Regions from separate parts of the Paenibacillus sp. BAC0078 genome, predicted to be linked through region 2. Evidence: riboswitches for the same ligand, from Rfam matches in the RefSeq annotation. Region 2 holds a riboswitch; each other region holds the start of a gene.
What was found. A riboswitch is a leader RNA that binds a small molecule or an ion and turns the genes downstream of it on or off. The one in region 2 is predicted to bind cobalamin.

Region 1 (2,263 bases), on a different contig from region 2:
GAGAGCTGCCGCAGCGCATTGCTGTGGGACAACACATCAATTCTTCTGATCATTTCTGCTGCTGACGCTCCCGTTTTCCCTTCATAAGGCCAATCGTATAGCCGATAATTCCGGCTCCAATTGCCGCCTGCAGCGCAAACAGCATACTTTCCGTTTCTCCCGGCAGCTCGGCCAGGGGTTTGAACCAAGGTTTATAGTTAGGATCAATCTCCGAAATCGCTCCCTCCGCCGCATCGTCGGCTCCTCCGAATTCCCCGTTCACCAGCAGCAGCGGCAGCACCACGAGCAGAACAACCGCCAGCAGCATCAGCCCGTTTTTCCATTTGTTTTTCACTCTGCGCTTCCTCCTTTGGCTCCCCGTTTCAAGAGCGACAGTTCCTGCGGGCTATAGGCCTTCAGCCAGTTCCACAGCAGCACGGTAAGCAGCCCCTCGCTGATGGCCAGCGGAATTTGGGTCACGGCAAAGATGCCGCCGAATTTAACAAAAGAAGCCAGCATGCCGCCGTCCGCCGACGGAAAAGCCGCCGCAAGCTGAAAGGACGTGACAACATAGGTCATCAGATCGGCCGCCGCCGCTGCGCAGAACACTGCCAGCTTTTCACGTTCCGTCAGCTTCATCGTCAGCTTATAAATTGCATATCCGGCAAAAGGACCCGCGACAGCCATCGAGAACGCATTCGCCCCGAGGGTGGTTATTCCGCCGTGCGCCAGCAAGAGCGCCTGAAACAGCAGCACAATGGAACCGATCACGCTCATCGGCAGCGGCCCCAGCATCACGGCGCCAAGTCCCGTCCCTGTAGGGTGTGAGCTGCTCCCGGTTACCGAAGGCATTTTGAGTGCGGACAATACAAAGGTAAAAGCACCCGACAGCCCAAGCAGCAGCTTCAGCTCGGGATTGTCTTGGGTCAGCTTTTTCAGCTTCATGATTCCAAGCACAAAGAACGGCACAAAGGCCACCCACCAGAATACAGCCCATCCTATCGGCAAAAAGCCCTCCATAATATGCATCGCTTCGGCTGTACCCGGCTCATTCAGCGCAAAATAAACCGTAAATCCGACAACCAGCACTGCGAAGCTGCAAAAACTGCGCTTGTTCATTCTCTCCTCCATCCTTTCATCAGTTGTTCTTCTGCTGCAAACCAAAAAAAACCCCCGCCCTCAGAGGGTGGGAGTTATATGTACGTCGAAAGATCACAAAGAGAAGGCTGCTTTCCCGCCGGTAAGATTCTGCAGGCACACCCTCTTCTCTGAACCTCTTCGTACACCGCTCCTATCCGCGTAGAGTCGTGTGTGCGCAAACAAGGTAGGTCTCCTGGCTTGGAATGCTGGCGCCATGCCCCCGTCTTCCCCGGCGCTCTGCCGAGTGACATCGTGAAGGCTGGCTTTTCCTTACAGTGGCGGGACCGCTCGGGAGTTGCACCCGATTCCCTGTTACCCCTTGAGGTACTTTGTACGATCAAAGGCACCTTGTTTTCATCGCTGATTCATCCTGTACATCATAGCGGACATGGCCGGCCGGTGTCTGTGATAAAAGTGGAAGCCCCTGTAAAGAGCTGCATAGCTTGTAAGAAGCTCATTTGAATAATATAATTATTAACTATATATGAATTCTTATTTTCTAACCTGTCCTGGAGGCTGTCTATGAAACTCGATCTTACCGAAGAATCACTGCCTGTATACGAAGCCTTATCGAGCGCCGTGCGCCTCCGCATGCTCCGCATGCTTGCCGTTCAGCCAATGAACGTTAAGGAGCTGGCATCAGCGGCCAAGCTCAGCAGCGCCATTATGACCATGCATGTCCGCAAGCTGGAGACTGCCGGGCTGATTCAGACACATATGGCCCCCGGGCGGAGCGGTCTGCAAAAGATCTGCACGCTAGCCGCAGAAGGTGCGGAGATTATTTTTCCCGGCCCGGGGAGAGCCGAACGCAAAAGCTACCGCATCGAGCTGCCCGTGGGGCATTATTCCGACTTTCAGATTGAGCCGACCTGCGGGCTGGCCACTACAGAGCAAATCATCGGCAGTTTCGACGACCCGCGTTATTTCTGGGATCTGGAGCGGATGAATGCGGCGATTCTCTGGTTCGGCAAAGGCTACGTCGAGTATAAAATCCCCAACTTTCTGCTGTCCAGTGAGCAGCCGGAGGAACTGGTCATTACGATGGAAATTGCCTCCGAGGCTCCGTCCATCAATAATAATTGGCCCTCTGACATCACCTTTACACTGAACGGCGTCAAGCTGGGCTACTGGACAAGTCCCGGTG
Region 2 (2,263 bases):
ACGCACCAGGTTGAGTGTGTTAAAAGACAGATTGCCTTTGCCGGAGCAGTGGTTGCGTCCGAAGCGGTCACCAAGCACCCGGGTGCGGCAGCCCATAGTTGCAAATTCAGTATCCGGGTCGGCCGGATCGTAATATTGCAGGTTGAGCGGCGCATCGAGATTGGCGAAGTTCGGATACAGTCTGCGCGCGGAGCACTCGGCGGCCTTTAGGAACAGCTCATAGTTAGGATCGCCCTGCTGCTGGTTGACACCTTGCTTGCATTTGAAGATCTGGATAGGGAACACCGGCGTTTCACCGCTGCCCAGGCCGTTCATGGTCGCCGTCAGCAGCGAGCTGATGACAAGCTGGCCCTCTGGCGAAGTGCAGGTACCATAGTTAATACTGGTAAAAGGAATCTGACCGCCCGAGCGGCTGGACATCGTATTCAGGTTATGTATCATGCTCTCTGCCGCCTGCAGTGTCTCGCTCTCCGTCTCCTTCAGCGCAAAGCGGAAGGCCCGCGGATACTGCTTAGCCAGATCGCTGCGGCTCATGTTAACTTCGCCAAGATGCTCACCGGCTTGTCCTTCTTCGAAGTACTCCAGTCCCTTGCGGAACAGCTTGGCGAAGGACTTAGTTACATAAGGAGCCAGATCAAAATCCAGCTTGTTGGCGGACACGCCGCCGTACTGGGCATTTTGCTGAGACTGGAAAATAATTGCCACCAGTGACATCGCGGTCATAATCGAGTTCGGTGGCCGCACACTGCCGTTGCCGGTGTTGAAGCCTTCGCGGAGCAGCCGCTCGAACGGGATAAAGATGCAGTTGGTCGTTCCGATGACGTACTGGTCCAGGTCATGGACATACACCACGTTATCGAGGGAAGCCTGCACCAGTTGCGGCGGCATCGTGAAGTTACGGGCATACCACTTGGAGTATTCACTGCCGAACTTGCTCATTTTGCCGGAAAAGCTCTCCCCGTTCAAATTGGCATTCTCACGCAGCAGATCCAAATCCCGGCTGTCGATAATATCGCGCCCCAAATGGATAACTTCCTCTAACATAACCTCTTGTGTAGTTTGTTCAGCGTTGTACCGTTTCTCCAGCAGCGTCATTGTGCAGCACTCTCCTCTCGATATATAAGAACGTTCTAACCAGGCTAACTGACATTAATAAAAAAGCATCTCCCGCCGAGGAAGGCGGAAAATGCCCGGATGCGTGGCGCAAATAACCGGAGCGCGGATATTTGCGGATGGTCTCCATGGAAATAAGCTTTCCCGCAGAAGCCGATACCTGAAGGCAATAGGGAATATCGCCTTCAGGTATCGGCAGCCTTGGCTCCCCGTCTTAGGGAAGGCTAAATCTGCTTGTGCAGGCCGCATGCGGACACCTCTCCTGTTCCTCGCAGGCGTAAATGATGGTGCCCGGAAACAGGCAGGTCTCCTGGCTTCCGGTGAATCCTTAAGGCGCCTTCCCAAGGGGGGAATGTCCCTCAGTGGCGTGAGCCTCAGGATACTGCTCTGCAGCGCTTCATGACGCTGTCGAGCATCCGGTTACAGTGGCGGGACCACAGCGGATTTGCACCGCGCTTCCCTATTAAGCTTCAGCACTCCTGTAGAGGTGAAGCACCTGATTCCACTATATTTTGTTGTCGCTATATAAAATTAACCCAATATATTGTGTTTGTAAATACTTTTTTGCAAGTCCGCGCCCCGGGCGGGTTCAGCCGCTTTACGCACAGATGATCCACAGCTAGTCCACAGATGTTCCGGAGTTAGTCCACAATTCATCCACAGATAATCCACAGAATAACGACAAATTTTTCCGAATCCGATTCATAAATTGTCCCAAAAAACGCCACAAAGGCTTCATATCTGCAGTGAGTGCAATCATAGGATTTCGAGGGAAGGGATGCTGGGACTTCAGGCGATTTGTGACGCCAGACAGGAGTTGTTACAATAGAAGGGACTGGAGACTTATATATAGGAGGGATTTCGAATGGCTATTGGCGAAGTAACCGTAATTCCGATCGGCACAGGCAGCACCAGCCTCAGCAGCTATGTGGCCGATATGCAGCGGGTGCTGGAGACGGTGGAGGGCATTACCTACGAGCTGACATCTATGGGTACGATTATCGAAGGACCGCTGCCGCGGATTCTCGCTGCTGTAGAAGCGCTGCACGAATCTCCTTTCTCAGCGGGTGCGCAGCGTGTCTCTACTTCACTTAAGATAGATGACCGCCGCGACAAGGTCTCAACGAGCCGCAGCAAGCTGGAGTCGGTG
Region 3 (2,263 bases), on a different contig from region 2:
ATGCAGCTCATGAGCGCTAAGTGGATTTTCTCCCACTAATTCAAGTAACAACAAAGATATTTCAGTATTAAGTGGAAAAAAGTAAACTAATCGGGCATATTTCGTCCTCTGGTGGGGAGAAGCGCTGTTTTAGTGATACTTTTTCCACCTATTTTCCCCCTGGAGACAGTGCTGGAGGAATTAGTGTACTTTTTTCCACCTATTTCTGCCGGCCGAGCCGCTTGCCTATCGCCCTGCACGTGCCGCTGCCCATTATGCCCCGATCCGCAACCCCCGCAACTCCCGCAACTCCCGCTATTCCCGCTACCCCGCAACCCCCGCTATTCCCGCTAGTCCAGCTACCCCCGTTACTCCCCGCGCCACTTACCACCACTCCCATCCCGCCGCGGCGATGAAACAGCTTTTCTATAGACATACACGGGAATACTAGATATGATTAAGAATATTAAAATTTTATAAGCTATTGAAAAAGGTGCGGGTTCTATTCGTGAAAACAATAGAATCAGCTTAAAAGGGAAGGCCGGTGCAAGTCCGGCGCGGTCCCGCCACTGTAAATGCGGAGCGGCTCTTAGAGCGGCCACTGTCCGGATAGAAGGATGGGAAGGCCAAGAGCAGCGATGAGGCATAAGCCAGGAGACCTGCCTTTTTCTTAACTGTTTCTATTCTTCGTGGGGTGAGAATGGGGAACATTGCAGATGGACTGCGTACGGAGCTTTGAGCACCGCAGCCTTAATTTGTATTCTTCCCGGGCCGCCCTTTACGAGGGCGGTCTTTTATGTTGCAGCGGTTATTTTACTGCTGCACGGTGCAATCCATTTTATAGAAAAGAGGTTGAAAATGAAGACATTTTTATCTGCCAAGTCCTTTACGCTTGGTCTGGTCTTATTGCTGGTGCTTTCGATTACAGGGAACGCTGTTGTTCCGGCGGGAGAGGCTTTTGCCGCAGCAGAGTCCTCCGCAACTACGGGAGTTAGCAGTGTTACGGAAGCCGTATATGCGGCAGATGCTTCTGCAACTAAGGAATCCTTAGCTGCAGCTGGTGCGGTGGCATCCGGTGGAGAGGTTACTGTCTCGCAAGCTACATATACAGCTGCCGAGTATATTTTGGGCGGCGGTGTGACATCCGAATGGCAGGCTATAGGTCTGGCCCAAGCGGGTTACCGTGTGCCGGAGAGTTATGCTCAGGCGCTCGTGCAGAAGGTGCAGGCGGAGGGGGGCAGTTTCCCGAACGCTACGGACTATGCGCGGATAGTGCTCGCGGTGCGGGCGATTGGCGGCGACCCCACGAACTTTGCGGGCAGCGGCTCGGCAGCGGGCTATAATCTGCTAGAGCGCATCTATAACAGCGACAAAATCAGCGGCCAGACGCTGAATGCTCCGGTATACGCGCTGCTTGCGCTGGATTCGGGCAGCTATACGCCTCCAGCCGATGCCAAATGGAATCAGGCAAAATTGCTGAGCGAAATTCTGTCCAAACAGAACAGCGACGGCGGCTTTGCACTGTTGCCGGGAGCGAGCGACCCGGATATGACCGCGATCGTGCTGGCGGCGCTGGCTGCGCATAAAAATGATCCCGCTGCAGGAGCAGCAGGGCAAAAAGCAGTAGCCTGGCTGTCTGCCAAGCAGGGCAGCAACGGTGGCTACGGAGATAGCAGCGAAAGTGTAGCCCAGGCCATTATCGGCCTGTCTTCTTACGGCGTGGACCCTGCCAGTGCAGAGTTCACCAAAAATGGAACGGAGCTTGTAGGCAGACTGCTAAGCTTCCGTCTCGCAAGCGGAGCCTTCGCCCATACGCAGGGCGGTAGCGCCAACGCGCTGGCTACCGAGCAGGCCTTTCAGGCGCTGGTGGCTTATAACCTGTTCAGCGGCGGGGCAAACGGCAAGCTGTATGATTTTTCCAAACCGGTAGCGCAGAATCCGCTAGTCTATGTGCCGCTGGTGATCGAAGGACCGGAACAAACACTGGGCGAAGGCAAAGCCTATGCCAGCAATGCTCTTGACGCGCTTGAGAAGGTAGCTTTGGCGAAGGGGCTCAAGCTCACGAATCCTTCCGGCAGTTATGTTACGGGCATCGGCGGCATTTCAGCCGGAACCTATGGCGGCTATGACGGCTGGATGTACGCAGTATCCCGCGGCGGCGAATGGGTGAATCCTGATGTCGGAATGAAAGACTTCAAGCTGAAGGATTCGGACCGGCTGCTGGTCTATTATGCGGGAAGCGATACGCAGCTGGTAGATAAGGTTACCCTTTCCAAGGCGCAGC

Region 1: it holds a riboswitch for cobalamin, as region 2 does, so the genes downstream of both, ACX1DY_RS14290 (energy-coupling factor ABC transporter permease) here and ACX1DY_RS18555 (anaerobic ribonucleoside triphosphate reductase) in region 2, are expected to answer to the same signal.
Region 3: it holds a riboswitch for cobalamin, as region 2 does, so the genes downstream of both, ACX1DY_RS21335 (DUF4430 domain-containing protein) here and ACX1DY_RS18555 (anaerobic ribonucleoside triphosphate reductase) in region 2, are expected to answer to the same signal.

The regions. Positions count from the first base shown of each region.
Region 1 is NZ_JBTLRW010000006.1:310,062-312,324, reverse strand. Features, by position in the region: gene cbiQ (cobalt ECF transporter T component CbiQ) at 1-53, opposite strand, end outside; gene ACX1DY_RS14295 (energy-coupling factor ABC transporter substrate-binding protein) at 50-334, opposite strand; gene ACX1DY_RS14290 (energy-coupling factor ABC transporter permease) at 331-1,098, opposite strand; cobalamin riboswitch at 1,286-1,485, opposite strand; gene ACX1DY_RS14285 (ArsR/SmtB family transcription factor) at 1,642-2,263, shown strand, end outside.
Region 2 is NZ_JBTLRW010000009.1:242,433-244,695, forward strand. Features, by position in the region: gene ACX1DY_RS18555 (anaerobic ribonucleoside triphosphate reductase) at 1-1,095, opposite strand, end outside; cobalamin riboswitch at 1,397-1,628, opposite strand; gene ACX1DY_RS18560 (MTH1187 family thiamine-binding protein) at 1,979-2,263, shown strand, end outside.
Region 3 is NZ_JBTLRW010000012.1:142,670-144,932, reverse strand. Features, by position in the region: cobalamin riboswitch at 454-660, shown strand; gene ACX1DY_RS21335 (DUF4430 domain-containing protein) at 838-2,263, shown strand, end outside.